2 regions of the Salinibacterium sp. SWN1162 genome follow, and region 1 is predicted to be linked to the other one. Evidence: riboswitches for the same ligand, from Rfam matches in the RefSeq annotation. Region 1 holds a riboswitch; the other holds the start of a gene.
The links. A riboswitch is a leader RNA that binds a small molecule or an ion and turns the genes downstream of it on or off. The one in region 1 is predicted to bind glycine.
Positions count from the first base shown of each region.

Region 2: linked by a shared signal. The riboswitch ahead of I6E58_RS12920 (L-serine ammonia-lyase) and the one ahead of gcvT (glycine cleavage system aminomethyltransferase GcvT) in region 1 are both predicted to bind glycine.

Region 1 is NZ_JADYWT010000003.1:178,768-194,136, forward strand. It holds gene I6E58_RS12220 (universal stress protein) at 1-813, shown strand, start outside; gene I6E58_RS12225 (APC family permease) at 813-2,375, shown strand; gene I6E58_RS12230 (GyrI-like domain-containing protein) at 2,512-2,988, shown strand; gene I6E58_RS12235 (VOC family protein) at 3,033-3,455, shown strand; gene I6E58_RS12240 (VWA domain-containing protein) at 3,484-5,232, opposite strand; gene gcvP (aminomethyl-transferring glycine dehydrogenase) at 5,490-8,414, opposite strand; gene gcvH (glycine cleavage system protein GcvH) at 8,414-8,785, opposite strand; gene gcvT (glycine cleavage system aminomethyltransferase GcvT) at 8,788-9,963, opposite strand; glycine riboswitch at 10,103-10,224, opposite strand; gene I6E58_RS12260 (Lrp/AsnC family transcriptional regulator) at 10,340-10,771, opposite strand; gene I6E58_RS12265 (ornithine cyclodeaminase) at 10,903-11,934, shown strand; gene ctlX (citrulline utilization hydrolase CtlX) at 11,941-12,933, shown strand; gene I6E58_RS12275 (VWA domain-containing protein) at 12,944-14,689, opposite strand; gene I6E58_RS12280 (PPOX class F420-dependent oxidoreductase) at 14,978-15,367, opposite strand.
Region 2 is NZ_JADYWT010000004.1:2,039-17,407, forward strand. It holds gene folP (dihydropteroate synthase) at 1-784, shown strand, start outside; gene I6E58_RS12915 (pyrimidine reductase family protein) at 788-1,531, shown strand; gene I6E58_RS12920 (L-serine ammonia-lyase) at 1,644-3,092, opposite strand; glycine riboswitch at 3,240-3,335, opposite strand; gene I6E58_RS12925 (siderophore-interacting protein) at 3,469-4,296, opposite strand; gene I6E58_RS12930 (bifunctional alpha/beta hydrolase/OsmC family protein) at 4,369-5,697, opposite strand; gene I6E58_RS12935 (septum formation family protein) at 5,857-6,357, opposite strand; gene I6E58_RS12940 (inositol monophosphatase family protein) at 6,453-7,244, opposite strand; gene rsgA (ribosome small subunit-dependent GTPase A) at 7,247-8,308, opposite strand; gene aroA (3-phosphoshikimate 1-carboxyvinyltransferase) at 8,311-9,717, opposite strand; gene I6E58_RS12955 (sigma-70 family RNA polymerase sigma factor) at 9,827-10,453, shown strand; gene I6E58_RS12960 (anti-sigma factor) at 10,450-10,683, shown strand; gene I6E58_RS12965 (multifunctional oxoglutarate decarboxylase/oxoglutarate dehydrogenase thiamine pyrophosphate-binding subunit/dihydrolipoyllysine-residue succinyltransferase subunit) at 10,824-14,678, opposite strand; gene I6E58_RS12970 (GuaB1 family IMP dehydrogenase-related protein) at 14,859-15,369, shown strand, end outside.

The DNA.
Region 1 (15,369 bases):
CTCGCTGTCGCATCCGGGGCGCAATTAGATATCGTGCTGATTCTGCCCGGCAGCGGCAGGAATGTGATCGATCCGTCTGATGCCGGCTATGACCGCTACCTTCTCGACACTGCCGAGAAGTGGCTTAGCGATGCCGCCGCAACAATCAGTCCGGCTATCACTAGCAACACCCACATCCGATTCGGTGAGTCTTTTGCCGAAGGGCTCATGGCGGCAGCGAAAGATCTGAAGGCGACCCACATCGTGATCGGCACGGCGGGCGGTGGCAGGCTCGGCCGTCACCGCTTGGGAACGGTAGCGACGACGCTGCTCCACTCTGCCGAGATCCCGGTCGTGCTTGCACCGGAGGGATCGCGCAACACTGATGATTCCGTCGGCATCACGCGGATCACGGCAGCGGTCGGCACGCGACCCGGCGCCGGAGCGCTGATGAACGAAGCACTCGCGCTGGTTTCGGCAACCGGGGCACGCCTGCGGTTGCTGTCGCTCATCACTGTCGATCTACCTCCCTCGGTCGACACCGGAGTTATCCGCATCACCGGGGCTGCGCACGCCGACGATGTGTTAGCCAGTGCACGAGCAGCACTACCCTCCGCTATCGCAGCCGAGGCAGTTGTCGCGCGCGGCACCAGCATCGAGGATGCGGTGCAGCATCTGGAATGGGAGCCCGGCGAAATCGCGATGGTCGGCTCTAGCCGCCTCGCCCGTCGGCGACGCCTCTTTCTCGGTTCCACCGCGGCCAAGATGCTCCACGAACTAACCGTTCCCATGATTGTCGTTCCCCGAAACTCCCTAGCGAAAGAATCTCAGTGATGAGTGCAGCAGACAATAGCGCCGCACCGGTTACCTCCGATGGCTCGGAGAACAACCGCGGCATTAGCTCCAAGGGACTATCGCAAGGAACGGTGGGGTTAATCGGCGCCGTTGTCATTGGCATCTCGTGCATCGCGCCCGCCTACACCTTGACGGCAGCACTCGGCCCGACTGTTTCGGCGGTCGGGTTTCAAGTACCCGCGATCATCCTGATCGGCTTCATTCCGATGCTCTTGGTGGCCTTCGGGTATCGCGAGCTCAACAATCGCATGCCGGACTCGGGAACCTCCTTCACCTGGGCCACCCGCGCGTTCGGCCCCTGGGTGGGATGGATGGCGGGGTGGGGGCTTATCGCTGCCACCATCCTGGTCTTGTCGAATCTTGCCGGGATCGCCGTCGACTTTCTTTTCCTCCTCATCGCGCAGCTCGCCGGCAAGCCCGAAATCGCCGACCTAGCAACGAATCCATTCGTCAATGTCCTGGTCTGCCTGCTTTTCATGCTGGGCGCGACCCTCATTTCTTATCGCGATATGCAGACCACCCAGCGGCTGCAGTACTTTCTCGTCAGCTTTCAACTACTGGTTCTATTGTTTTTCGCCGGCACCGCCATCGTTGCCGTGGCAAATGGCAACGGCTTTGATCCCTCGGCACTGAGTTGGGAATGGTTCAATCCCTTCGCCGTGACATCGTTCAGCGCCGTCGCCGCGGGACTCTCGCTGTCGATCTTCATTTTCTGGGGATGGGATGTCACCCTCACGATGAATGAGGAAACGAAAGACCCCGACCGCACGCCCGGCCGGGCTGCCACGCTGACCGTCGTGCTCATCGTCACCCTTTATCTGCTCCTGGCAATTTCTCTTCTGATGTTTGCCGGAACCGGCACGGGCGAGTTCGGCCTCGGCAACCCGGACATTCAAGACAACGTGTTCTTCGCCCTCGCTGCGCCCATTCTTGGGCCGCTCGCCTTTATGGTGTCGTTGGCGGTACTCACTAGTTCAGCCTCGTCGCTGCAGTCGACCTTCGTGTCGCCTGCGCGCACCCTGCTGGCCATGGGACACTACGGCGCCCTGCCCAAGAAGTTTGCCGCCGTCAGCCCACGTTTTCTTACCCCGGGCTACGCGGTAATCGTCTCGTCAGTGGTCGCATCAACGTTCTACGCTGTCATGCGATTCATCAGTGAAAACGTGCTTTGGGACACGATCACTGCACTGGGCATGATGATCTCGTTCTACTACGGCATCACCGCCTTTGCATGCGTCTGGTACTTCCGGCACCAGTGGTTCGATTCCATTCGCAACGTATTCTTCACGCTGCTCTTCCCACTGGTGGGTGGCATGATTCTGGCCGCCCTGTTCTTCATCACCCTGATCGACAGCATGGACCCGAACTATGGCAGTGGGTCTAGCATCGGCGGGATCGGGTTGGTCTTCCTGCTCGGTCTCACGGTTATCGTTGTTGGCATTGCCGTGATGATCTGGCAGGCGGTCAAGAGTCCCCAGTTCTTCCGTGGAGAAACTTTGTCCATGGATGCTCCCCCCAGCCATCGGGGCCGCAAACGCTGACCTTTCTGAGCCCCCAAGCCCTGCGATAGCTCAGAGCGACGACACGTAGACCGCAAGGCAATTGCGGCTGCGGCGGCATCCGCAATTGCGAAACTTTGAGTATCGCCGAGCGCGAGCAGATCGTAAAGTGTCTCGTATGTCACCGAAAATCACTGTTGAGACCGTGGCCACGCAACTGGTGGCGGGACTAGATTTTGCCACCACAACAGCAACGCTGCCTGCGGATATGGCTGCCGCGATCGATGATCTCAGAGCCCACACCGCTGAAGCTCAACTCGCAACCACGGGGCCGATAATCGCCGTGTACGCCGAGGAGATGAGACCCAACCTCCCTTGGACGTGCGAAGTGTGTGTTCCCGTCGCTGAAGCATTCGTCGAGCATCCGACTCTCCGCTCGCACGAACTGCCGGGTGGTGTTGTCGCGACTGCGACTCACGCCGGCAGTTATACCGACCTCAAATCCACCTACAGCGCCATTTTCGACTGGTTTGCGGAGCACGGCCATACGTATGCCGGAGCTCCCCGTGAGATATACCTCAACAGCCCGGCAGATGTCGCCGAGGATCAGCTACTGACGCGAATCGAGTTTCCCGTCGTACTCGCCAGTTTTTAGCAGCACACTTTCCATACGCACCGCTCCCTCTGGAAGGAACGACCATGAAGTCCAATCCCTACCTCAGTTTTCGCGATAACGCCCGCGAAGCGCTTGCCTACTACCAATCCGTGTTCGGCGGAACTACGGAAATTCATACGTTCGCTGATTTTCAGGCCAACGAAACTCCGGAAGAACAAGAGTGGGTTATGCATGGGCAACTCGAGTCACCAGCAGGGCTCACGCTCATGATGGCGGACACCCCCAAGAGCATGGAATACACCCCGGGCGGATCGATCTCGATCTCGATCGGGGGCTTCCTCAGCGAAAAAGCAGCGGTTGAGAGCTACTGGGAAAAACTCTGCGACGGCGGCACTATCGACATGCCATTGGAACCGGCCGTATGGGGCGGCATCTTCGGGATGGTCACGGACCGCTACGCCGTTAACTGGATCGTCAGCATCAGTGACGACAACGAGACCCGCTGACGTCGACTGAATCGGGCCGCCCCAGCGGCTAGGTGCAGTTAGGCCGGCACGAACGCTGACTCAGCGCATCCACAAGCACCTTGCCGAGGTCTTCGGGAACCGTCGCCGAATAGGCGGCACCGCCCGTTGACTGAGCAATCTCCGTCATCGACTCCAAGTCAGTGTCAGGACCGAACCCGATCAGAATCACCGGAACCGGCTGCGTGGGATCTTCGAGCTCCTTCAAGCTCTTCAAGAGAGCGTCGAGGCTGATGCCGTCATCGTCCTCGTTGTAGCCATCAGTGATGAGCAACACCGAGTTGATCTTTGACGGGTCGTAATCTTCCTTGACGTGTTTTACCGCCGCCAGGATCGTGTCGTACAAGCCGGTGTAGCCGTAGATCTGATCAGGCAACGACGCGACGACACCGTTAATTTGCGCTACGTGAGCCGGGTCAGAGAGAGGCTCGATCGGAGAAAGCGGTTCCCAGTCTTGGGTTCCGATACGGTTCTGCGAGAACGCCCATACCCCGAGCTCGGCTTCTCCCGAGAATTTCGAGAGCGCTTCGCCCGCAGCCAGTTGGAAGACATCGATACGACGCAGCCCATTGTTGGCTGGATCGAGCATAGAACCGGAAACGTCGATCACCACGAGCAGTCGCGAACGGAGCGTCAGAACACTCCACGAACGCAGAATCTCGATCTGCACCGCAGCATCCGCTGTCGGCTTGGCCTCAGTGGCAACCTCAGGCACCCCCGTTACACGCAGGGCTCCCCCGCCATCAGCATCACGGAAACCCTCACCCGCCAGCAGCTCGACTGACGATCGCGTCGCTGCGGCGAAAGCGGTGAGGAGCTTGCTGGAGTCATCCGTCTCGGCCGAGTCGGCGGCCACGGCAGAGGATGCATCGGTGCCCGCTGCCCCAGCAGCATCCGCGTCACTTCCCGCTCCCACGATTTCGACGAAGGGGTAGGTGAGCTCGACGGTGCCGTCTGAGGGATAGAGAGCGACGACTGGCGAGGACGGCGATGCCGTGTTGTACGCCGCCACTTCGCGCTCGGTCGTGATGACCACGGTCGGTACCGCGGCGTCTGCGGCGAGCTCGAATGCTTCCTCAGTCGACTGCGGGATCGTTTTTCCGATGGCGAGCATGGCGCCGGCGAACTGGCGCGGATCCTCGGCAGAGGACACCGACTTCAGTTGCGCCAAACCGGCGAGGCTGGCCGTAGAAGCTTCGGGATCGGGCAGCAGCGTTGCTACTGTGCCGGACAGCAATGATCCCCAGGACAGTGGTTCGTCACCCAGAGTCGAAACCTGAGCTGCTGACGTCGCAAGAACGACAGGCGTGCTAGCTACGTAATCCGTGATTTCGAGCTCGGGAGCGGTGCGACCCAACGACGACGCCATCGACTCGACGCGGTCAAGCCACGCAGCCGAATCAGGAACCCACGCATCGAGATCGCCCGAAGCACCCGAGGCGAAGAGCGCAGCAGTGTCGGCCGACAGCAAGGAGCGCACTTCGGTGGACGTGCAGTTACCTTCCGCAGCGTCGAAATCTGCGGCAACCGCCGTGAGCGTGGGAGCTATCGACGGATCAGCAGCGATGACGACGGGACGGGTGTCGCTACAGCCGCCCGCAAACGGAGTCACAGCATTGGTAATCCACCCGATCGCACCGAACTGAATGCCGGCGAGAGCAAGAGAAGCAATAGACACCAGGGCGATGGGTACAAGCCACCAACGCTTCTTCCAGCGTTGCCAAAACGTCTTACGGTGGCGGTGCCGTCGTGTCGTCACTGAGGTCTCCAGTCGGTGAGAAAGCGATATGAGATCGTCGGGTCGACCACTCGCCATACACCAAACGCACACTACAACAACTGGTACGACAATATCCAGCCGCGGCCACGGAAAGTTGAGCGTTCTCACAGCGCGCCCAATAGAACACTGGTGTCCCACTTTATGGGGACACACAAACGGCGCGTGCACCGTCGAACTGGATCGACTGTGCACGCGCCGTTTTTCGCTAGAAAACTAGCGGGCTCGCACTCTGTGAACTACTGGGCGAAAGCCTCAATAGGCGGGCACGAGCAGACCAAGTTGCGGTCACCATACGCGTTGTCAACGCGGCGAACCGGGGGCCAATACTTGCCTGAAATGAGCGAGCTCAACGGGTACACCGCCTGCTCCCGCGAATAGGAGTGCTCCCAGTCACCAGCGATCACCGAATGCGCCGTGTGCGGGGCATTGATGAGGGGGTTGTCGTCGGCTGGCCACTTTCCGGCCGCTACGGCATCCGCCTCGTCCTTGATCGCAATCATTGCGTCGATGAAGCGATCGAGCTCAGCCAAGTCTTCGCTCTCCGTGGGCTCGACCATGAGCGTGCCCGATACCGGGAACGACATCGTCGGCGCGTGGAAACCGTAGTCGATGAGGCGCTTAGCGACATCGTTGTTGTCGATGCCGGTCGCCTCCTTAAGCGGACGCAGATCCAGGATGCACTCGTGAGCAACCAAGCCGTTATCGCCGGCATAGAGCACCGGGAAGTGGTCGCGCAGGCGTACCGCAACGTAGTTGGCTGAAAGCACAGCGGCACCGGTCGCGGCTTTGAGGCCCGCCGATCCCATCATGCGCACGTACGCCCACGTGATGGGCAGGATGCTCGGGCTTCCGTAGGGTGCAGCGCTGACCGCTCCCCCAGCGTGAACATACGGGCCGGCAGCACCGGTCTGCATGTCGAAAGCCGGATGATGCTGGCTCTGCGCCATGGGGTGCCCCGGCAAGAACTTGGCTAGGTGCGCTTTCGCTACGACCGGTCCAACACCGGGGCCGCCACCACCGTGCGGGATACAGAAGGTCTTGTGCAGGTTGAGGTGGCTGACGTCGCCGCCGAAGTCACCAAACCGCGCGTAACCGAGCAGGGCGTTGAGGTTGGCACCGTCAACGTAGACCTGGCCGCCAGCATCGTGCACTGCTTGCGTGATTTCCCGCACTTCGTGCTCGTAGACACCGTGGGTCGAGGGGTACGTGATCATGAGAGCCGCGATTTCACTCGCGTGCTCGGCGATCTTGGCGCGCAAGTCAGCGAGGTCAACGTTGCCGAGATCATCGCAGGCGACGACAACGACGCGCATTCCAGCGAGCATGGCGCTGGCGGCGTTCGTGCCATGCGCGCTCGACGGAATGAGGCAGATCGTACGTTCCGGGTTGCCGTTCGCGCGGTGGTAGCCGCGAATCGCGAGCAGACCCGCGAGTTCGCCCTGGCTACCGGCGTTCGGCTGCAGCGACGCGGTGTCGTATCCGGTGACCTCGGTAAGCCATGATTCGAGGTGCGAAATCATGACGAGGTAGCCCGAGACATCTTCGGCAGGAGCGAACGGGTGGATGCCCGCGAATTCCGGCCAGCTCACCGCTTCCATCTCGGTCGCTGCGTTCAACTTCATCGTGCACGAGCCGAGCGGGATCATGCCGCGATCGAGCGCGTAGTCCTTGTCAGCCAGGTACTTGAGGTAGCGCATCATGCTCGTCTCCGAGCGGTGCGTGTTGAACACCGGGTGCGTGAGGTACTCGCTCGTGCGGTTGAGGGCCTCGGGGATGCTGGCGTCGTCGAGCGGCGTCGTGTAACCGCCCTCAAGACCGAAGGCGTCGGCGAGGTCATTCTCCTGCGCCGCGAGCATGCCCGAATAGGGCTGCGTCGATACTTCGTCGAAGCTCAAACGCACGGTGTCAGCATCCACTACATAGAGCAGGATGTCGCTCTCGAGTGCCTTAGCGGCAATTGCCTGAGCCTGGCCCTTTTTCGTGACCGTCAGGGTGTCGAAGAAGGTCTCGTTCTCGACCGTGAAGCCGGCAGCGGTCAAACGCGCGGCGAACTTCGCTGTGTCGTGGTGGATGCGCTGGGCGATCCGCTTGAGCCCCTGCGGTCCGTGATACACGGCATACATCGATGCCATGACAGCCAGCAAGACCTGAGCGGTACAGATGTTAGAGGTCGCCTTTTCGCGGCGGATGTGCTGCTCACGAGCCTGCAACGACAGACGGTAGGCGGGGTTGCCCGCGGCATCCTGCGAGACACCGACGAGACGGCCAGGCAGCTGGCGCTCGAGGCCCTTGCGCACCGACATGTAGCCGGCGTGCGGTCCACCGAATCCCATCGGAACGCCAAAGCGTTGCGTGGTTCCCACGGCAACGTCGGCGCCGAGCTCGCCGGGAGACTTGAGAATGGTCAGAGCGAGCAGGTCAGCGGCGACGACAGCGAGTCCACCGTGAGCCTTGACCGCAGCGATAACCTCGCTGGAATCCCAGACGCGACCGGTGGCACCCGGGTACTGGATGAGCGCGCCGAAGCACTCCGGCAGCTCGGGGTTCGCGCCCAGTGTGGCGAGGTCGAGTTCGACAAGCTCAATGTCGAGAGCCTCTGCCCGGTTCGCCAGCAGAGCCTTGGTCTGCGGAAGCGTGTCGGCATCCACGATGAAAACGGGCGACTCGACGCGAGCGGCGCGGCGAGCGAGGAGCATGCCCTCAACGGCCGCGGTGCCCTCATCGAGCATCGATGCGTTCGTCGTGGTCATGCCCGCGAGGTCAGCCACCATCGTCTGGAAGTTGATGAGCGCCTCAAGGCGACCCTGCGAGATCTCGGGCTGGTACGGCGTGTACGCCGTGTACCAGCTCGGGTTCTCGAGCACGTTGCGCTTGATGACGGCGGGCGTGATGGTGTCGTAGTAGCCGAGACCGATCATGCTGCGGCGAACCTTGTTCGCGCCAGCGAGCGCGCGCAGTTCGGCGAGCGCTTCACGCTCCGAAGCAGGAGCAGGAATGGACGAGTTCTCGACCGGAGTCTGGTGAATGGCCGGCGGAACCGCGGCCTCCACAAGCGCTTCGAGGCTGTCGTAGCCGACAGCCGCCAGCATGCTGGCCTGGGCTGCAGCATCCGTGCCGATGTGGCGGTCAGCGAAGGTACCGCTGAGGTAAGGGTTGGGCATTATTCGCCTGTCAGTGCGGTGTATTCGTCGAGGCTGAGCATCGACGGGAGTTCGGAGAATTCGATCTTCACGAGCCAGCCTTCACCGAAGGGGTCGCTGTTGACGAGTTCGGGGCTGTCAGCCACCGCGTCGTTGGACTCGACGACGGTTCCGGCAACGGGAGCGAAGAGCTCGCCGACGGACTTGGTCGACTCAATCTCGCCGACGATCTTGCCCTCGGCAACCGTGTCGCCGACCTTAGGGAGGTCGACGAAGACGATGTCACCGAGCTTGCCTGCAGCAAAATCGGTGATTCCGACGGTCGCGACGTTGCCGTCAACGAGAACCCACTCGTGCTCGGCGGTGTACTGCAGTTCGCTCTTCTCAGCCATGATCAGGCCTCTCTTTTGTAAAAGGGTAGGGAAACAACGGATGCAGCGATGCGACTGCCCCGCACATCAATGTGAAGCTCGGTGCCGACCTCACTCACGTCAGGATCGACGTAAGCCATAGCGATCGGGTGGCCCAGGGTCGGCGAAAGCGCGCCCGAGGTGATGACGCCGACTTCTTTGTCACCGTGAAAGAGCGGGTAGTCAGCGCGGCCGGCGCGACGGCCTTCGGCGGCGAGGCCGACAAGCACACGGGCACCGGCATCCGGGCCCTCTTCGATGGCGCTGCGGCCAACGAAGTCGCCTTCTTTACTGAGCGCTACGACCCGGCCAAGCCCGGCTTGCACGGGGAAAGTGGTGAGGTTCAGCTCGTGTCCATACAGCGGCATGCCCGCTTCGAGGCGAAGAGTGTCGCGGCAGGCGAGACCGGCGGGAACGAGACCGAGCGGGGAGCCTGCAGCCGTGAGCGCTGCCCAGAGGGCGGCTGCGGCATCCACGTGAATGTAGAGCTCGAAACCGTCTTCACCCGTGTAACCGGTGCGAGCGATGATGAGGTCGGTTCCGTCAAACGTTGCCGCGGTTTCGCGGTAGTACTTGAGTTCGTCGAGGGGCGTTGCGAAGGCGGTGAGACCGGCAGTCGCCTCAAGAATGGCGCGGGAGACCGGGCCTTGCACGGCGATGAGGGCGTAGTCGTCGCTCTCGTCGGTGACTACGACGTCGAAGCCGACGGCGCGCTCGGCGAGTGCCGTCGCTGCCGCGAAACGGTTACCAGCATTAGCCACGACCAAGAAGTGGTCGTCGGCAAGGCGGTACGTGACGAGGTCATCGATGATGCCCCCGGCCTCGTTCAACAGCAGGCTGTACTTAGCCTGCGCGAGGGCGATGCCCGAAAGCTTTCCGGCGAGCGCGAAATCAAGGTACGCCCCCGCGTCGACGCCACGTACGTGAATCTCGGCCATGTGCGAAATGTCGAAGATGCCGGCGGCGGTGCGCACAGCATGGTGCTCGGCGAGGTCGGAGCTGTAGCGCACCGGCATCATCCACCCGGCGAAGTCGGTGAAGGTGGCACCCAACTGTTCGTGGATGCTGTGCAGCGGCGAGTACTTCACCGCGGCGGGCGAAGAGCCAGCGGTTGGCGTTGAGCCAGCGGTTGACGTTGACGAGGGTGATTCATCGGACACGGAGTTCTCCTGGCGCAGGGGCTAGTGAATAGAACTCCCCCTCTGTGATGAGCCTGAGAGCTTCACACACCAAGAATCTAGTGAGCTTTCACCGTCGGCGGAACCTCAGGGTGATGCGAGGTTCTCTTTCCAGAGTGGCCAGTGCGATGCGGTACATGAACCTGAGAGATTGGCGGGGAGGCTTGCTCCTTCGGTGCCGGCCTAGCGCCTGCCAACTTCTGTTGACTCACGCTGGGTTCCCGGCTCTCCCGCATTGTGTTGCGGCCCGATGTTCAGTTGTGAGTTCAGCATAGCAATGCGGGGCGGATGCGCGCGCCGATGAGCACGCTGCGAACAGGCAATTCGCTGCCTTTCCGCCGAGTGGTGCTCGGGTGGTCTACAGCAGCGCGGAGCTGAGCAGCAGGCTCGTCTCGCTGTTCACGACGCCCTCGACGTTGCGCATGCGGGCGAGCACGCGGTCGAAGTTGCTGAGGCTGTCAGTACGGATGTCGGCGACGAGGTCCCACGCACCATTGGTGGTGTGGAGTTCGTGGATCTCGGGCAGGCCTCGCAATTGGCTGATGACAGCATCCGTCGATCGCCCTTCTACCTCGACGAAGGCGATCGCACGAATGAATGACGGGTCGCGATCTTCCCGAATGCGAATGGAGAAACCGAGCACCGTGCCGTTACTCACGAGACGGTCGATGCGGCTCGTGACGGTGGCTCGAGTGACGTTGAGCCGACGCGACAGGCTTGCTACGGACTCGCGTGCATCGGCGCGAAGGGCCGCGAGGAGGCGGCGATCGAGGTCGTCGAGATCTGGCATGTACAAAGTGTACATTTTTGCTCCGCATTATGCGCACTTATAAGCCGAAAATCGCGTTGACTGAGAGTTGTGAATACATAGTGCACATTCGTAACGTGGGGACTAGCAATACTGCAACGAAAGGAGTGAACATGGTTCACTACGTAGACGTCCCGAACATGCGCCGCTGGATCGCCGACACCGGCATCGAACCGATCATCATGGGCATCGTCAGCTATCTCGAGCAGGATTACGCCAAGTGGCCGCAGTTCGACAAGAGCCCGCGCGTGGCCGCCCACTCCAGTGAGGGTGTCATCGAGCTCATGCCCACGAGTGACGGCGAAACGTACGCCTTCAAGTACGTTAACGGGCATCCTTCTAACCCCGCCCTTGGCTTCCAGACCGTCACCGCGCTCGGCATGCTCGCCCGCGTCGATAACGGCTACCCCACCTTCCTCTCTGAGATGACCCTGCTCACGGCACTGCGCACCTCGGCCACCTCGGTCTTGGCCGCCCGCGCACTCGCCCGCCCCGACTCCAGCGTGCTGGCCCTCATCGGCACGGGTACGCAATCCGAATTCCAGGCTCTCGGCTTCCGCGCTGGGCTCCGCATCACAAGCCTGCGAGTGTGGGACACCGACCCCGCCGCCCTCGACAAGTTCATTCGCAACGTTGAGCCGCTCGGCTTCGACATCGTGCGCGCCACCTCCGCTGCGGATGCTGCGGCCGGTGCCGACATCGTCACCACGTGCACTGCGGACAAGAAGAACGCGACGATCCTCACCGCCGACATGATCGAACCCGGCATGCACCTCAACGCCATCGGCGGCGACTGCCCCGGCAAGACCGAACTCGAAGCGGCAATCGTTCAGAACGCGACCGTCTTCGTGGAGTTCCCCGAACAGACCCGCATCGAGGGTGAAATTCAGCAGCTCGACGCGGACTCCCCCATCACCGAGCTGTGGGAAGTTCTCGCGGGCAGCGCAACTGGCCGCAGCTCCGCCGACGAAGTCACACTCTTCGACTCGGTCGGCTTCGCGATCGAAGACTTCTCTGCCTTGCGCTACGTTTTCGACGCGGTTCGCGGCACCGAGTATGCAACTGATCTCGATCTGATCGCTGACCCGGCTGACCCGAAAGACCTGTTCTCTCTCGTCTCCCGCGCTCCCGCGCTCACCGCGTAACCGTCAATGAGCGTTCAGGCGCCTTCCGCCGCAGTACTGATCCGCCCGCACCGGTTCACGCCGAACAGCCAGACCGCGGGTGACAACGCCTTCCAGTCAACTGACCCCACGCGAACACCGGATGAGATTGCTCGCGCCGCGTACGACGAGTCCACCCAGGTGGCCGAGACTCTTCGTGACGCTGGCGTGAGCATCCATGTATTCGAAGACACGGAGAGCTCGCGCCCCGACAGCGTGTTCCCCAATAACTGGTTCTCCACGCACAGTGGCGGCCGTGTTGCGGTGTACCCGATGTACGCGCCGAATCGCCGCACGGAACGTCGCCCCGACGTGATTGAGATGCTGAAGCACGACTTTCGAGTGCAGGATGTCGTCGACTACTCCGGCCTGGAGCACGACGGCATCTACCTCGAGGGCACCGGCGCGATGGTCATTGACCACACCAATCGGGTGGCGTACGCGGCGGAATCGCACCGCGCAAACCCGCTCGCGCTGGAGCGTTTCTGTGCGTCGTTTGGCTACGAGCCGATGATGTTCGAAGCACGCGATAGCCACGGGGTGCCGATTTATCACACCAACGTCATGATGTGCATCGCCACGGATTTCGCCATGATCGGGCTCGACCTGATCGCTTCTGGCGACCGCCGAATGGAGATGGCGGAGCGCCTGACAGCCCCCGGCCGCACCCTGATCGACCTCACGGCCGATCAGATTGCGAACTTCGCGGGCAATGCGCTCGAACTCAAGGGCAGCAACGGTCGCATCTTGGCACTTTCGAGCCGGGCACTGAAGAGCCTGACGCCCGCTCAGCGATCGGTGATCGAAGCGAGCTGCGAGATTGTGCCTCTCGATATTCCGACTATCGAGCTGGCTGGCGGCTCGGTGCGTTGCATGGTGGCGGGCATCCACTTGGATCGCCGCTCACGCATGGCCGCGGATGTTGCGGCAGGCGTGCCCGCCGCCGGTTCTGCCGAAACAGCCCCGACAGCAGGCGCCTAACAGCGTCTCGCTAGCTGCAGTTCGGGCGGCAGTCGCGCTGGGACAACGCCTCGAGCATCACATTGCTGAGCTCGGTGGGGTTGTTTGCTTGGTACGCCGTTCCGCCGGTGGCCTGGGCGATCTTGCGCATCGCCTCGACGTCGGTGTCTGGGCCAATTCCGACGAGCACCACGGGAACAGGCTCGTCTCGGTTTGCATCGATCATGACAGTCAATTCTTCGAGGAGTTTCTCGAGAGAGATGCCGTTGTCGTCTTCGTTGCGACCGTCAGTAATAAGCATTACTGAGTTGACCTTGTCAGGGTTGTAGTCCTCGCGAACGTGCGTCACGGCGGCGAGCACAGAATCGTTGAGCCCGGTGTAGCCACTGATTCGCGAGGGTAAGGAGTCGATGATCGCCTGCAGATTCTCGACGTGTTCGGGGTCGTTCATCGAGCGAATGCCCGCGACGTCTTCCCAGTCTTCCGTACCCACTCGCTCCTTGGAGAAGAGCCACATTCCGAGCTCGTCATCTTCGGAGAGCGTGCTGAACGCATCTTCTGCCGAGTTCTGGAACATCTCGATGCGGCGCTGACCATCCCATGCTCGCTCGAGCATGGATCCCGAAACGTCGACGACGGTGAGGATGCGCGAGCGCAGGTTCAGTGCGTTCCAGTTACGCAGGATGCTGACGAGTTCGTCAGTATCTCCAACGCTCTTCGTCTCGACCGGGGCCGCGATCACGCCCGAGGCGAGAATCTCGCCCTCTCCCGCGTTGTCACGAAAACCCTCCGCATTAAGAACCTGCGAGGAACCGCGAACAAGGTCTGCGAACTCTTCAAGCAGAGTCGTGCGCGTCGTTTCTGTATCCTCGACGGCAGCGCGCTCTTCGTCGGTCATTCGCGATAGTTCGACCTCGGTGACGGTCGAATTCTCGACGACGACGAAGGGGTACGTAAGGGCGACTGTCCCTTCAGCGGGATAAAGGGCGACGAGCGGCTCGTCGGGGTTCGATGCGTTGTGTTCGACGATCTCACGCTCAGTAGCGAGAGCAACCATTCGTGAGTCCGAGATCTGGAGCTCGGTAAACGCAGCCTTTGTCGAGTCTGGAATCGATCGCCCAAGGTTGGTGAGAACCTGGTCAAAATCGCTCGGGTCGCCCTCCGCCGAAAGGTCGTTGAGGGTCGCCAGCGCGATCATGCTCGATGCGGATGACTCAGGGTCGGGAAGCAGCGTGCGATAGCGGCCAGCAAGGATGGCTCCCCATCCCACCTCGGCAGCCTCGAACTCTGCAACCTTGACGGCCGGGGTCGCGAGCACGAGCGGACTCGTGGCGATCGAGTCCCACTCCTGCGTCGCGGGCACTTCGCGGCCGAGCGCTGTCGCTGTGCTCTCTACCCGGTTGAGCCAGACGGGCGAATCGGGGATCCACGCATCCGCACCGGTCGAGGTTCCGGAGGCGAGCAAAGCGGCGGTGTCAGCAGAATTCTGGGTGACGATTTTCACGGACAGACACTGCCCGACATGCTCCGCGTTGAAAGCGTTGGCCACCGTCTGAACGGTCGAAGAAATCGTGGGATCGGTCACTACCGCGAGCTCGGTGGCGTTCGGGCAGCCGAAAGTTTGAGCGACGAAATCGTCGAGCTTGTTCTGAGCTGCGAGCGCGACGAGCGCCCCACCGCCAGCGAGGGACAGGGTGAGCAGGGTAGCGAGGACAGGGGTGCTTGCACGTATAAACCAGGATTTGAGCGTTCTGGAACGGTGGCGAGGTCGGGTCACGGGAACTCCATCGATCACGGGTGCTCTCAGCTTCGGGGGAACCAAGAGTTGACCCCCTTTCGGGGGCTTACACAATACTGACACAATTTCGCGTCAATGAAACGGGTGTGCACAGGAATTTCTCACTTTTGCGGCGAAAAACTGAGGCAACCCACAAAAACACGCTCGAAATCAGACGAATGAGCAAGAAAGAGTTACGAAGTTTTCCGCCATTCGCGAGCGCCTAAGGCGCCGCTTGTTCCCGTGCGCGCAACCTCCCGCCAGCGCAGTGCGCCGGTATCAGCGATCCTAGAGACGGATTTCGACCGCCACGGATTGCCCTGCAGTGCCACGAACTTTTTGTGCGAGACGAATGGCCGCGTACTTGGCACCGTACTTTTTCTTCAGAGCGGCATCCATGGCATCCAACGTCGCTTCGTCATCGCGAATGGCGGCCGTCGCTTGCACCGCAATTGCACCCTCAGAAACATTGCCGCGCATGTCGCACGGAGTGATCTCCACTCGCGAGGTGTGGCGGATGCGTTTTACTTTGCCCGACGAGGGCGCCGTCGTCACCAGCAATCGATCGCCGACGCCCACCGCCCAGACCGGAGTCGACACCGGCTCCCCCGACTTGCGGAACGTGGTGACCAAAACGTAAGTCTCGGCGGCGAGCGTGGAAAAGTTAGCGGCGGTCATGA
Region 2 (15,369 bases), on a different contig from region 1:
TGCCGGCGTCAACTACGCCCTCGAGGACGCCGTTTCGGCGTCGTTGCGTGCGGTCCATGATGGCGCGGATTGGATCGATATCGGGGGAGTGCCGTTTGCTCCGGGCGATCAGCTGAGCGTTGAGGACGAGTGTGATCGCGTTGTTCCGGTCGTGGAAGCATTGCGAGCAGAATCCGACGTCGTGATCTCAGTCGACACTTTCCACGCTGAAGTGGCGCGCCGCAGTATCGCCGCCGGGGCAACCGTGATCAACGACACCACGGGACTCAGCGATCCCGATTTAGCTCGCGTCGTAGCCGACAGCGAAGCGTCGTTGGTGTTGGTGCACTCGCGGGCTCAACCGCGAACCCAATTTGCTCGTCCGCAGTACGACGATGTTGCTATCGAAGTGCGTGACTTTCTCCAGAGCCGCGTGGATCGGGCGATGGACGCTGGTGTTCCGGACGACCGTCTCTTTGTCGATCCCGGTCACGACCTCAACAAGAACACTCTTCATAGCCTTGAGCTCACGCGCCGGCTCGACGTTATTGCCGACTTGGGGCTTCCGACACTCGTCGCGCTGTCGAATAAGGACTTCATCGGTGAGGTGTTGGAGAAACCGAAGCGGGAGCGGCTTGCGGGCTCGTTGGCCGCTGCCGTTGCCTGTGTGCTCAATGGCGCGCGCGTCGTGCGCGCTCATGAGGTAGCGGAGACCGTGGATGCCGTTCGAATGGCAGAAGCGATTCTTGGGCTCCGGCAACCGGCGTTGCTCAAGCACAATATGTCCGAAGCCAACGAAAGGTAGACCGTGGCCGCTGCATCCGACATCCATTCCCTTACTGCAGGAGTCGCTCTGACCGATGAGCAGCTGCTCGCAAGCTACGCGGCGGCGGAGCGTGCGAAGCCATGGCTGCGCGCCAACTTCGTCTCGAGCATCGATGGAGCGGCTACTCACGAGGGTGTCTCGGGCGGCTTGGGCACACCGGCCGACGGACGAGTGTTTCCGCTGCTGCGCCGGCTAGCGGATGTCATCGTGGTCGGTGCTGGCACCGTGCGTCACGAGGGCTACCGAAATCTCGCTCTCGACGAGGAGTCAGTAGCCTGGCGTACCGCTAACGGCCTCAGTGCCCAGCCGCCCTTTGCTATCGTGACCGCATCGCTGCGACTGGAACCGAAAGACCTCAAGTCGTACGCCACGCGGCCGTTCGTTGTCACCACCGAGAAAGCCTCGGCCGAGCAACGGAAGCGTATCGAGGAAGTGGCCGACGTGATTATTGCGGGAGACTCCCAAGTCGACACGGTCGAGCTCAAGCATGCGCTGGCCGAGCGTGGGTATCCGCAATTGCACAGTGAGGGCGGGCCGACTCTGTTCGCCACGATGATCGCGCAGGGAGTGGTCGACGAACTGTGCCTGACCATAAGCCCGCGACTCGAAGGCGGCTCAGCGCGCCGGATCGTTGACGCTGCGGAGGCAACGCCTCAAGACATGATGCTCGCCCATGCGTTCAGTGCAGCGGATGGCACACTGCTTCTGAGGTACACGCGCGCCTAGAAGTATCGCCGTGTGCCGCGAATTTCTTCGCGCTAGTCGCGCTAGTCGCGCTGGTCGCGCGGGGCGTGGACCGGCGCGACGGCAGCTAAGGCCCGTCGCGCGTGACTTGCTCCTAGCACTCGACGACGTTGACGGCGAGACCGCCCATCGACGTCTCTTTATAGCGCGAGCTCATGTCTTTGCCGGTCTCGGCCATCGTGATGATGACCTCGTCGAGCGAAACTCGGTGAGTTCCGTCTCCCCACAGCGCCATTTTCGCGGCGTTGATGGCCTTAGCGGCGGCAATGGCATTGCGCTCAATGCACGGAATCTGCACGAGGCCGCCGATCGGGTCGCACGTGAGGCCCAGATTGTGTTCCATCGCGATCTCGGCCGCGTTCTCGACCTGCTCGGGCGTTCCGCCGAGAATCTCGGCCAAGCCTGCAGCAGCCATCGACGAGGCTGAGCCAACCTCTCCCTGGCATCCGACCTCAGCGCCCGAGATGGACGCCATGCGCTTATAGAGCACGCCCACGGCGGCGCTGGCCAGCAAGAAGCGCACGGTAGCGTCATCCTTCATCGCCTGGTCTGCATCTTTCATGCCAGGAGCATAATGTGTCGCGTAGAAGAGCACGGCGGGGATAATGCCGGCGGCACCGTTGGTCGGTGCAGTGACGACGCGGCCACCGGAGGCATTCTCTTCGTTGACGGCCAGAGCCACGAGATTGACCCACTCCTGCCAAAATGCCGGGTCGCGGTTCGGGTCTTCCTTTCGCAGTCGCGCGTGCCAGTCGGGAGCGCGGCGACGAACCTTGAGCGTGCCAGGCAGGTTACCCGTGCGCTCGAGGCTGTTGTTCTTGCACTCGTCCATGACATCCCGGATGTGCAGCAGCCCGGCGCGCACGTCGGCTTCAGTGCGGCGCGCGAGTTCGTTTCGCAGCATCACGCCGCTGAAGGGAAGACCCTCGGAGCGGCAGTGCGCGAGCAGCTGAGCTGCCGTGCGAAAGGGGAGCGGGTCCGCGATGTGGTCAAGGCTGTTGGCGCCATCGCGGTTGTCTCCCTCCCGATAGATGAAACCCCCGCCGATGGAGAAGTAGGTCGCCTCGAGAACGGGCTCGCCGGCATCCGAAAACGCAGCAAAACGCATACCGTTCGGATGCCCGTCGAGAACGGTCAGCGGGTGGAGTGCAATCCCAGACTCGCGCAACGGTACTTCGCGACTCCCCGCCAAGCTGAGCATTCCCGACTCTTCGATTCTTGCCAGAATCTTTTCCATCTCAGCAGGCAGGACCCGGTCGGGAAGGTTGCCTTCGAGCCCTATGAGCACGGCACTCATCGTGCCGTGGCCGGCGCCGGTTGCAGCAAGAGAGCCGTAGAGGCGCACGCTCACTGTGGCGACGGAGTCGAGCATCCCATGCTCTGAAAGATCGGCGGCAAAAGATGCCGCTGCGCGCATGGGGCCGACGGTGTGCGAGCTGGAAGGGCCGATGCCGACAGTGAACAGATCGAAGCTGCTGAGGGGCACTTCTTCGAGAGAGGCGGTCGGGACTTCGGTGGTGGGGGTCAGATTGCGAATGGCCACGGTGACTCCGTTTCTTCACCACACAACGTCGTGCGGGTGTCGTCGAGTCCTCTCCGCTCTGTATCGGGCCTGAGAGTTTCCGCACGCTTGTGGCGTTGCGTTGCCCCGTCGGCGAGTCGGGCTGGGCCGACTACTTTTCAGAGTTGCCTATCCACTGCGGTACTGGGGCCTGAGAGATTCCCGGAGAGGGTTTGCTCCTACGGCGCCAACCCACGATCGGAAGGACTCTCCCGCGGCGGAATGACGGCTGTTCACTTGTGCCCTCAGCATACACTCGGGGCGCATTTCGTGACCGGAGAACTGGACAGCAACTTCGTGCTCAGGCGAGCGCGCGCGAGTGCGCAACGGCCGTGCTCGCGCGTGCCCGCTGTGCTCGCTAGTCTTCGGGGTCGCTCGGATCGATGGGGGCGTGGTGGTCGGCATCGGTCACGCCGCGACGCCAGTAGCCGTCGGCAGTTACTTGCTGTTTGGGCAGTCCCAGTTCACGGCGAAGGTATCGCCGCAGTGGAACGAGGGTCGTCGCCTCGCCTGCGAGGAACACAAAGGTTGTTTCGCCGATCTCGCCGAGGGCACGCAATGCCGCTTCCAGCTGGCCCAGACCGTCGCGACGGTAAAACCATTCAGCTGACATGCGTGCCTTGAGCTCGTCGCTGAAGTAGCTCTCCACGCTTTCGTCAGCGACATCGAACAACCCGGTGATGTGCACCGACGTGGGAAGCATGTCGATCCAGCGCGATGCCGAGGGTAAGGCGGTCTCGTCTGCGATCAGGATGACATGGGTTGCACCCTGGGGAAGAAACTTCGAGCCGCGCGGGCCTGCAATCACAATTTCGTCACCAACGCGAGCTTTGCCAGCCCAAGCGGATGCGGGACCTTCGTCGCCGTGGACCACGAAGTCGATGTCGAGTTCGTAGTGCCCATCGTGGCTGCGGAACCCGAGCGGGGTGTAGTCGCGGGAGAAGACCTTGCCATCACCGACGCGCTTGAGGCCATCTTCAGTCATGATCGGCGCCGTGAGAACGCCAGTGGCGGGGTCCGGAAAGAAAGCTTTGACGTGATCGGTCGGCCCGCTGCTCACAAAGCCTTCGAGCTCACCACCGCTGAGGGTGATGCGGGCGATCGAGGGGACGGGGTAGTTCACAGCGCTCACGGTGAGGCGGCGGGCAGCCATGGGGTGTTTGACGGAGTCGCGTTCGAAAGTCATGGGTGGTGGGCGCGAAGCGCCTTCTCGTTTCAGTAGAAAGTTAGGGTTGCCTAACTACTGTATCTGTCTGGGCTACTGAGTGCCAGTGAGTGTCGTGGTTATTGAGATTTCACCCTCGAGAGAGCGGTGAACGGGGCACTTATCGGCGATCACGAGGAGCGAGTCGCGTTGCTCGTCGGTGAGTTCGCCGTCGAAAGTGAGTTCGCGCGTGAAGTGCTCAACCATTCCCTCAGTTGACGTACAGTGGTCGCAGTCTGCCGCAGCGATTCGTTCGCGCATGAGTCGCACGCTGACGCCGGTGAGCGGTATCTTCTTGCGGTCCGCGTACATACGGATAGTTATCGAGGTGCAGGTACCAAGACCCGCCAGAATGAAATCGTAGGGAGCGGCCCCGTGGTTCTCGCTGAGCGGTTGCGGCTCATCGGCGATAATTTCGTGGCCGGAAGCGAAGACCCGCTGCTCGTATCGCGCCGGACCGCTCTCGGTGACAATGACAGCGCTGCCATCGACGGTCACGGTTGCGCTGGGGTTTACGCTCGGTGCTGCGCCGGTTGCGGTCGTGGTCGCGGTTGTGGTTGAGGGTGCAGGCTCCGCCGGGACTGAGGTGCGCTGTGCGGCTGAGGCCGAAACACCAGCCGAAGCATTGGAGCGATCGAAAGCGTAGCGCGCCGCCCAGGCGGCAATCATGCTTGCTGCGAACGTGGCATCGTCACGGTCACTCAAGAGGTGATCAGCCCCATCCAGAGCCACGAAGGACTTGGGATGCCGTGCAGCGTCGAAGATCTCGCGGGCGTTATCAACCCCGACGGTTTGGTCGATCGGGGAGTGCAGTACGAGCAGGGCTGCGTTCAACTCGCGCAGGCGTGCCGCTTGGGGCTGGGCGGCGATGTCATCGAGTAGTTGTTTGCGGATGCGGAAAGGGCGCCCACCCAACTGCACATTAGCTTCGCCCTCGGCGACGATCTCGGCGCTCGCGTCAGCGAATAGGTTGCTGATGTGGGCCGGATCGCTCGGGCTGCCGAGAGTCGCGACCGCGCGGGTCGAGGGAACTCGGTGAGCGGCGGCGAGTACCGCGGCACCGCCCAAGGAATGTCCAATGAGAATGGTCGGCGCCCGGTAGTTGTCGCGGAGATACTCAGTGGCGGCCACGACATCGTCAATGTTCGAACTGAAGTTGGTGTTCGAAAAGTCTCCATCTGATCCGCCTAGACCGGTGAAGTCGAAGCGCAACACGGCGATGCCATAAGCGACGAGAGCGCGTGAGATGCGCGAGGCGGCGAAGGAATCCTTGGAGCAAGTGAAGCAGTGGGCAAAAAGTGCGTACGCCGAAGGTAATCCCTCGGGAAGGTCAAGGCGGGCGGCGAGCATGGTGCCGGTGGAGCCGGGAAATTCGATCTTCATGGTTCGTTACCGCCCTGTTCTGTCGTGCTTCCAGCGTTTCGTATGGAGGCACACAATGCAACGCTGGCGGCGACGGTGTTCTTCCCGGAACGAAAGAACGGCCGGCGAAGAGAGTTCCTCCGCCGACCGTTCCAAGGTGACTAATTCACCACAGAGCTGTTACAAACCCGAGTCCGCGAGCGAACCGGTGATTTCATTTCCCGCGGGGTCATAGACGAGGCAGAGGATCTCACGATCGCCCTCTGACCAGCTGCCCTCGGTGGGGTAGTACCAAGAGAAGTCGTAGACCGAGTCTTCGTACTCGACGCCCATGAAGCTGCTGAACCCGGCGTAGCAATCATTCGTGGCCTGCTCTTCGATGACACTGTCACCGGGGAAGTCGCCATCCTCGAGGTACGAAGCGGTGTATACCTCGGCATCGTGAGGCTCAGCGCAGTCGATGGTCTTCGTGCTGGAGACCTCTCCACCGTCCTGGTTGCCCACTTCACAGTCGCCAACGACGAGGGTGAAGATGTCCTGAGTGGTGCCGGCGCCCGGATCGACAGCGTCACTGATCTCGTCAGTGACCTGGTCGAGGATGCTGCATCCGCTCAGGACTACAGCGGCGGCGGCAACCGCGGCGATCGCGATCGTGCGGCGCCAGATTGTCTCAGTCGTCATAAAAGTGGGTCTCTTTCGTGTGAATGTGTCGCGCTTAGTACCCGACAATCTTAGCGAACACAGCCTTTTCACAGGTAACGAAAAGGGGTGAACTGCTAATGAGAACGGAGAAAGTTCAACGAATCGTTATGAAGAATGCCGTTGGTAGCGAGCGCGCTGCCGTGCCACGGACCCTCTTCGCCGTCCACCGAGGTGAAGCGGCCACCGGCCTCCTGCACGATCGGGATGAGCGCTGCCATGTCGTAGGGCTGTAAATCAAACTCGCCCACGAGGTCTAATGCCCCTTCGGCCAGCAACATGTACGCCCACATATCACCGATCGCGCGTGAACGCCACGTGGCGCGAGTGAGTGCGACAGCGGCATCCAATCGGCCAGCGCCATCCCAGCCCGACAAGCTGTTGTAGCTGATGGATGCGGCGTCTAACCCGGCCACTTTGCTCACGAAGATCTGCTCGGGCTCTCCATCGCGGGCCTGTGCGAAGGCGCCGTGACCGGTCGCGGCCCACCAGCGCTTGCCGAGGGCCGGAGAGCTGACCACACCAACCTGCGGTACGCCATCAATGACGAGCGAAATGAGAGTGCCCCAAATCGGGACCCCGCGCAAAAAATTGGAGGTGCCGTCGATGGGGTCGATGATCCACTGGCGGTTCGAGTCACCGGCCTCGCCGTACTCTTCACCGAGAATCGAGTCGCCCGGTCGTGCAGCGGCGATGCCCGCACGGATGCTGCGCTCCACAGCTTTGTCAGCATCTGTAACCGGAGTGCGGTCAGGCTTCGTCGTGACCTCGAGATCGAGCGCAGTGAAGCGATCGAGGGAGATGAGGTCAGCGTCGCCCGCGAGAGCGAGGGCAAGGGAAAGATCGTCGGCGAGAGTGTATTCGGTCACAGCTACACGCTAGCGGAACCGAGTGTCGTAATGAGCCGCTGGAATGAGTCCAGACGCAGCCGGCCGACCTCGCCGAGAGCGCCAGCAGCAACAGCCTCGGAAATAGCGCAGTCGGGGGCATCCGGTAAGTGGGTGCAGCCGCGGGGGCAGTCTTCAGCCAGTTCGGCGAGATCGGTGAACGACGAAAGAATCTTGCTCGGGTCGATGTGCCCGAGTCCAAACGAGCGCACGCCCGGAGTATCGACGACCCACCCAGAACCCACTCGATACGACATCGTCGACGATGAGGTATGACGACCGCGGCCGGTCACCGAATTGACGCGCCCGACGGCACGGTTAGCGTCCGGCACCAGCGCATTGACGAGTGTGGATTTGCCGACACCCGAATGGCCAACGGCAACCGTCGTATGGCCTTCCAAGGCAGCCCTCAACTCGTCGAGAGGAACCTCGTCAGAGCGGCTTGCGATGACCTTCAGATCAAGACCGGCGAAATTTTGCAAAAACGGCGCGGGATCCTGCAAGTCAGTTTTGGTAATGCACAGAATCGGATCGATTCCCGCATCGTAGGCAGCAACGAGATAGCGGTCGACGAGTCGCGGTCGCGGCTCGGGGTCAGCCGCGGCAACAACGATGAGCATCTGATCGGCGTTGGCGACAATGATGCGTTCTACGGCATCCGTATCATCGGCGCTTCGGCGCAGCAGCGTGGTGCGTTCGCGAATGCGCACGATGCGCGAGAGTGTGCCTTCGGTTCCGCTCGTGTCGCCCACAAGGTCAACCCAGTCGCCGGTGACGACGGAAACTTTGCCGTGCTGGTTGCGGCCGAGCTCGCGAGCGCGTGCCGCGATGATTTGGCGCTCCTCAGGGGTTCCCTCGGCTACCCACACGCCGTAGCGGCCACGGTCCACGCTGAACACGCGACCCTCGATGGCATCCGAATGCTGCGGACGAATCTTGCTGCGGGGCTTGTTGGCCTTGGGGTTCGGGCGCATGCGCACCGAACTCTCGTCGTATTCGCTGTACGCGCGGTCGTCATCGTCGTCGTCGCCGGTGAGCCAGCTCATCGTTAGAGCAGCCCGAGAGTGTTGGTGGTGAGGGGCGCATCGCCGACGAGTGTGCGCCACAGCTCAGGGAACTGGGGGAGCGTTTTAGCGGTCGCCTCAATGCCCTCGATCTCCACGCCCTCGATCGCGAGGCCAATAATGGCGCCGGCGGTCGACATCCGGTGATCTTCGTAGCTGTGCCAGATACCGCCGTGCAGGGCGGCGGGCTCGATGTGAAGCCCGTCGTCGAGTTCGGTGACGGATCCGCCGAGCGCGTTGATCTCGGTGCGCAGAGCAGCAAGACGGTCAGTCTCGTGCCCGCGCAAGTGGCCGATACCGGTGATCGTGCTGGCAGAGGAGGCCAGAGCAGCTAGGGCGACGATCGCGGGAGCGAGCTCGCCACCGGTCGAAAGGTCGAGCTCGATCCCGGAGTAGCGCTGGCCGCCGACGACGCCAACACCACCATCGATCGTGAGCGCGCCATCTTTGCGAACCACGGTTGCGCCGAAGAGAGGGAGCAGCTGCTCAAGGTCGGCGCCCACCTGGGTCGTGATCTCAGGCCAGCCCTCAATCGTGACCGAACCTCCGGCCACAACAGCGGCAGCCAAGAAAGGCGCAGCGTTAGAAAGGTCGGGTTCGAGAACGACGTCGATCGCGCGAATCGGCCCCGCGGGCACAATCCAAACACCAGGTTCGGGGCTCTCGACGGCAACACCGCGAGCGGCGAGGCACTCAATCGTCATCTCAATGTGCGGCATGCTCGGCAGCTTCTCGCCAGTGTGACGCAGCGTGAGGCCATTCTCGAAGCGGGCCGCTGCGAGCAAGAGCCCGGAAACGAACTGGCTGGATGCCGAAGCATCAATGCTGACTTCGCCACCGGCGACCGTGCCGATGCCATACAGGCTGAAGGGAAGAGTGCCGCGGCCATCGTCGGAAACATCGACGCCCAACGCGCGCAATGAGTCAATAGTGGTGCGCATCGGGCGGCGAAGAGCCGCTTCATCGCCATCGAACGCGACGGGGCCAAGCGCGAGGGCAGCGACGGGGGGAAGGAAGCGCATGACGGTGCCGGCAAGGCCACAATCGATAGAGGTTCCTCCCTCAAGCTCACCCGGAGTGACCTGCAGGTCGGGGCCGAAGGCATTGCCGGTCGGGATCTCCGTTATTGCGACACCGAGCGCCCGCAAGGCTTGGATCATCAGGGCACTGTCACGCGAGTGCAGCGGCGAATGCAGGCGCGAGGGGCCATCTGAAAGAGCCGCCAGGATTAATTCGCGGTTCGTGAGACTCTTACTGCCCGGCAAACTCAGCGATGCCGAGAGGGCGTGAGTAACGGTCGGTGCTGGCCAGTTTCCGGGCACCGTGGTGTCTGGCACCGTCTCGTCGTCATACGGGCTGAACTCTGGGTTGGAATACTTAGATACGAACATCAGTTACTAAGAGTATCGGCGTTTAAGACCCCACGGAGGAGGCGCCCGTATGACAGCAGTACTGAGTACTCAGCAGGATGTGGTTATCAGCGAACTAGAATTGTCGCTAATGACTACCGACAGAGTTGAGCCCAGCGCCACCGAAGCTGCCGCTGACGACAAGCGACGACAGTTCGAAGAGCAGGCGCTGCCCTTTATGGACCAGCTTTTCGGCGCCGCAATGCGCATGACCCGCAACCCCACCGACGCTGCAGATCTCGTTCAAGAGACCTTCATCAAAGCGTTTCAGGCGTTCGGTCAATTTCAGCAAGGCACGAACCTGAAGGCCTGGCTGTATCGCATCCAGACCAACACGTTCATCAATATTTATCGCAAGAACCAGCGCAACCCTTATCAGGGCACTATTGACGAACTTGAAGATTGGCAATTGGGCGGCGCTGAGTCGGTCACCCAATCCGTCTCGACGCGCTCGGCTGAAGCAGAAGCAATCGATCACTTGCCGGATAGTGCGGTGAAGGATGCGCTGCAGTCGATCCCCGAAGACTTCCGCCTTGCGGTCTACTTCGCCGACGTCGAAGGCTTCTCCTATCAAGAGATCGCCGACATCATGAAAACCCCCGTAGGCACCGTGATGAGTCGACTGCACCGTGGCCGTCGCATGTTGCGTGAACTACTGGCCGACTATGCGCGTGACCGCACCCCCGGCACGCCTGCAGCATCAAGGAGCACCAAATGACCGACTGCGGTTGCGAAAAAGCAAAAGCTGAACTCGAGGAATACCTCGACCGCGAACTGAACGAAGCGGATTTTCAGGATGTCTCTGATCATCTGGACAACTGCGAGTCGTGCTCGAGCGAACACCTCGTTGCTCTCGCGTTGAAGCTCAAGGTGAAGCAGGCCTGTCGCGAGACAGCGCCCGATGATTTGCGAAGCGCGATTCTGTCGAAGCTGGCAGACGCGAAGTAAGAACTGTAACGCCGAGCACGCCCAGTGCTCCCGGCACACCGTGCTCACTGAGCGCAGTAATAACTGAGTGCAGTGATCACGACACAGAAAAGCGGGCATCCTCCGAAGAGGATGCCCGCTTTTCGTTAACGCGGTTGCGGTTACGGCTGGGTAATCGCGTGGTCGATCAATTCGGCTTGCTCGAGAGCGCTGCGCTTCGAGGAACCGGTCGCCGGTGAGGCGGATGCCGGACGTGACGCGAGCTTGATGTCACGAGACTGAATGTGGCGTTGCAGCTCCAGACTGATGAACGGCCAAGCGCCCTGGTTCTCAGGCTCATCCTGAGTCCACACAATGTCAGCGTTCGGGTACTGGTCAAGCACTGTGGTCATGTCGGTAACGGGGAGCGGGTAGAACTGCTCCATGCGCACGACGGCGATGTGCTTGATCTCGCGCTTGTCGAGCTCGGCGACGATGTCGTAGTACGTCTTGCCCGATGTGACAATGACCCGAGTAACGGCCGACTTGTCGTCGAGACGCACGTCGTCAAGAACGGGCTCGAAACGGCCACTCGTGAAGTCAGCAACGTCGCTCGTGGCACCGCGCAGGCGAAGCATCGCCTTGGGAGTGAACACGATCAGGGGACGGCGCGGACGCGAGTAAGCCTGACGACGCAGCAGGTGGAAATACGATGCCGGAGTCGACGGGCGAGCCACGATCATGTTGTTCTCGGCACACATCTGAAGGTAGCGCTCGATGCGGGCGGAGGAGTGGTCGGGGCCTTGACCCTCGTAGCCGTGCGGCAGCAGCATGACAACACTTGAGCGTTGTGCCCACTTCTGCTCAGCGCTCGAGATGAACTCATCCACGACGATTTGTGCGCCGTTGGCGAAGTCACCGAACTGGGCTTCCCACATCACGAGAGCGTCGGCACGCTCTACTGAGTAGCCGTACTCGAAGCCGAGAGCCGCGTACTCGCTGAGCAGCGAATCGTAGATCCAGAAGCGTGACTGGTTCTCGGAGAGATTCTGCAGCGGCAGCCACTCTTGACCGTTTTCGCGGTCGTGGAGTACGGCGTGACGCTGAACAAACGTGCCTCGACGAGCATCCTGACCGGCCATACGCACCGGGGTTCCCTCGAGGAGAACAGAACCGATCGCGAGCAACTCGGCGAAGGCCCAGTCGATTCCGCCCTTGCGGCTCATATCGGTGCGCTTCTTGAGCAGCGCCTGAAGCTTCTTATGCACGGTGAAGTTTGCTGGCGGGTTGGCATGAGCGTCGCCAATGAGCTGAACAACGCTTTCGTCGATTCCTGTGGTGATGGGCTCGCCGATGGCGTCGTCACGTTGAGAGCCGGGACGCTCAAGGTCAGAGACTCCGCTGCCGTCCTTGGTAAGGATCGGCATCGAACCGGTCTGAGCGGCATGCGTTTCGGCGAAAGCACGCTCGAGGCGGTCTTGGAAGTCCTGATGGCTGGCTTCGTACTCTTCCTGAGTGATATCTCCACGACCAACGAGACCCTCGGTGTAGAGGGTACGAACGGAGCGCTTGGCCTCGATCAGGTTGTACATGAGCGGCTGCGTCATCGAGGGGTCGTCTCCCTCGTTGTGGCCACGGCGGCGGTAACAAATGAGGTCGATAACCACGTCGCGGTGGAACTTCTGGCGGTACGCGAAGGCGAGCTCCGCTACGCGAACGACGGCCTCAGGGTCGTCACCGTTCACGTGGAAGATCGGTGCCTGAACAGTCTTAGCGACATCGGTCGAGTACTGCGAGGTGCGACCCTCGCTCGGCGGCGTCGTGAAACCAACCTGGTTGTTGATGTTGACGTGGATGGTGCCACCCGTGCGGTATGCGCGCAGCTGTGACATCTGCAAGATCTCCACGACGATGCCCTGACCGGCCATCGCCGCGTCTCCGTGCACCATTACGGGCAGAACCGCGTACGAACCAATGGGGCGGCGGTCTTGCTTGGCGCGAACGATGCCCTCAAGCACACCATCGACCGCCTCAAGATGCGAAGGGTTGGCGGCGAGGTAGACCGGAATCTGACGACCGTCAGCAGCGGTGAAGGTGCCCTCGGTTCCCAGGTGATACTTGACGTCGCCCGAACCCTGCACAGTACGGGGGTCTTGAGTGCCCTCGAACTCGCGGAAGATTTGACCGTAGGTCTTTCCCGCGATGTTGGTGAGAACGCTCAGGCGACCACGGTGGGCCATGCCAATAGCAACCTCTTCAAGATTAGCTTCGGCAGCCTTCTGAATGACGGCATCCAGCAACGCAATCGTGGATTCGCCGCCTTCAAGACTGAAGCGCTTTTGACCGACGTACTTGGTCTGCAAGAACGTCTCGAAAGCTTCCGCTTCGTTGAGCTTGCCCAAGATGCGCATCTGCTCGTCGTGGGTCGGCTTGGTGTACGGCTTCTCGACGTGATCCTGGATCCAGCGACGCTGTTCCGGGTTCTGAATGTGCATGTACTCAATACCGACAGTGCGGCAGTAGGCGTCGCGCAGAGTGCCAAGGATTTCGCGCAGTAGCGCCTGACGCTTGCCGCCGAAACCGCCGGTGACGAACTCGCGGTCGAGGTCCCAGAACGTAAGTCCGTGGCTCGAGATGTCGAGGTCGGGGTGCGAACGCTGACGGTACTCGAGCGGATCGGTGTCAGCCATGAGATGACCGCGAACGCGGAACGAGTTGATGAGCTCGTGAACGCGCGACGTCTTGTTGATGTTGTCGGCGAGGTCGACGTTGATGTCGTTGGCCCAGTGGATGGGGTCGTACGGGATGCGCAACGCCGCGAAGATGTCTTCGTAGAAGTTGTTGCCGCCGATGAGCCGCTCATGAATCTTCTTGAGGAACTCACCCGAACCAGCACCCTGAATGACGCGGTGGTCGTAGGTGCTCGTGAGGGTAACGGTCTTGCCGATACCGAGTTCGGTGAGGGTTCGAAGGCTCGCTCCCTGGAACTCGGCCGGGTACTCCAGCGCTCCAGCGCCAACGATTGTTCCTGAGCCACGCATGAGGCGGGGGACCGAATGCTCGGTGCCGATACCGCCCGGGTTGGTGAGAGAGATCGTGTTGCCCATGTAGTCGGGGCCGGTCAGCTTGTTAGCGCGGGCACGCGAGACAACGTCTTCGTAAGCGGCGAGGAACTCGCCAAAGCCCATGGTCTCGGCATTCTTGATGCCGGGAACTACGAGCGCGCGAGTGCCATCAGGTTTCGGCATGTCAATGGCGATGCCGAGGTTGATGTGGGCCGGAGTGACAACCGAAGGCTTGCCGTTGGGCTCATCGTAGAAGACGTTCTGGCTCGGAAACTCTTTGAGAGTCTCGATGATCGCCCAGGCGATGAGGTGGGTGAACGACACCTTTCCACCGCGAGCACGCTTGAGGTGGTTGTTGATGACAATACGGTTGTCGATCATGAGCTTCGCCGGAATAGTGCGAACGCTCGTGGCGGTGGGAACGGTGAGGCTCGAGTCCATGTTCGAAGCAAGAGCCTTCGCAGCGCCACGCAGCGGGGCAACAACGTTCTCGGTTTTCGGCTTGGCGGCAGCCTCAGCCTTCAGCGTCTCGATCGGAGTCGTGGTCGGCGCCTCGGCGGGGATCGGTTGGGGCTTCGCCTCGACCGACGTGGTGCGGGCGATGGGCTGGCTACCCGTGCTGGGGTTCGCCTCATCCACGAAGGGCTTGTCGGCGGGTGCCGCTGCCGGTGCTGCCGGCGCCACGGGTGTTGCGGCGGCTGCGGGGGAAGCTGCGGTGGCGGGCTGCGGAGCGGCGGGCGTCGTCGCCGGTGCTGCGGCCGCGGCAGTGGGCGTCGTCGCCGCGGGAGCCGTCGTGGTGGGAGTCGAATCTTTCGACGGATGATAGTTCTCGAGGAAGGGCCACCAGGCCTCATCCACAAGGTTCTTGTCTTCGAGGTACTTTGCGTACATCTCGTCAACCAACCATTCGTTGGCCCCGAAGTCGCCCGAGGAGTCTCCGTCCGCTGCGATTCCGGTTACTTGGCCTGACACGTCAAACCGCCTACTTTCAGTTCTGGTGTTCACAAAAACGACGCGCAATCTGCGCGCCAGACATCCCCACCAATGTTAATCGCTTTGTTGTGCGTCTGCTGGCCGTGAGGCGGCGATCTTCGTTATTTTCGTGACTTTTTTGCAGATTGTTTTCGAGTGGTGACCTTTAGGCTCGTGACCATGGATTTCTACGAGACCACGCCCACCCATGATTTGACCTACTCGGACGTGTTTTTGGTACCGAGCCACTCCGCGGTGGGGAGCCGAATGTCGGTCTCGCTCGCGCCAGGAGATGGCACGTCGGCCACGATCCCTCTCGTCGCTTCAAATATGAATTCGGTCACCGGGCCGCGCTTGGCCGCCAGTCTCGCTCGTCGTGGTGGGCTCGGCGTGCTGCCGCAAGACCTTAGCGATACTGAGATGGCGGATGCTCTGGCGTGGGTGCGCGCTCAACCCACCGATATCGACTCCGCCGTGTTCTTGACCCCGCAGGACACCGTCGAACACGCCCTACTCGTGGTTCCGCCGCTCCCGGGTCATGGTGTCGTATTGATGAACGATGGTGCGCTCGCCGGAGTTGTGCACGCCGAACGTTTGGCCACGGCACTGCCCGGTGCTGAACTGGGCGATATCGCCGACGGAGACCTGCGCGCCATCGATCGCGCAGATTTTGGCAATGCCCGCGAGCTTT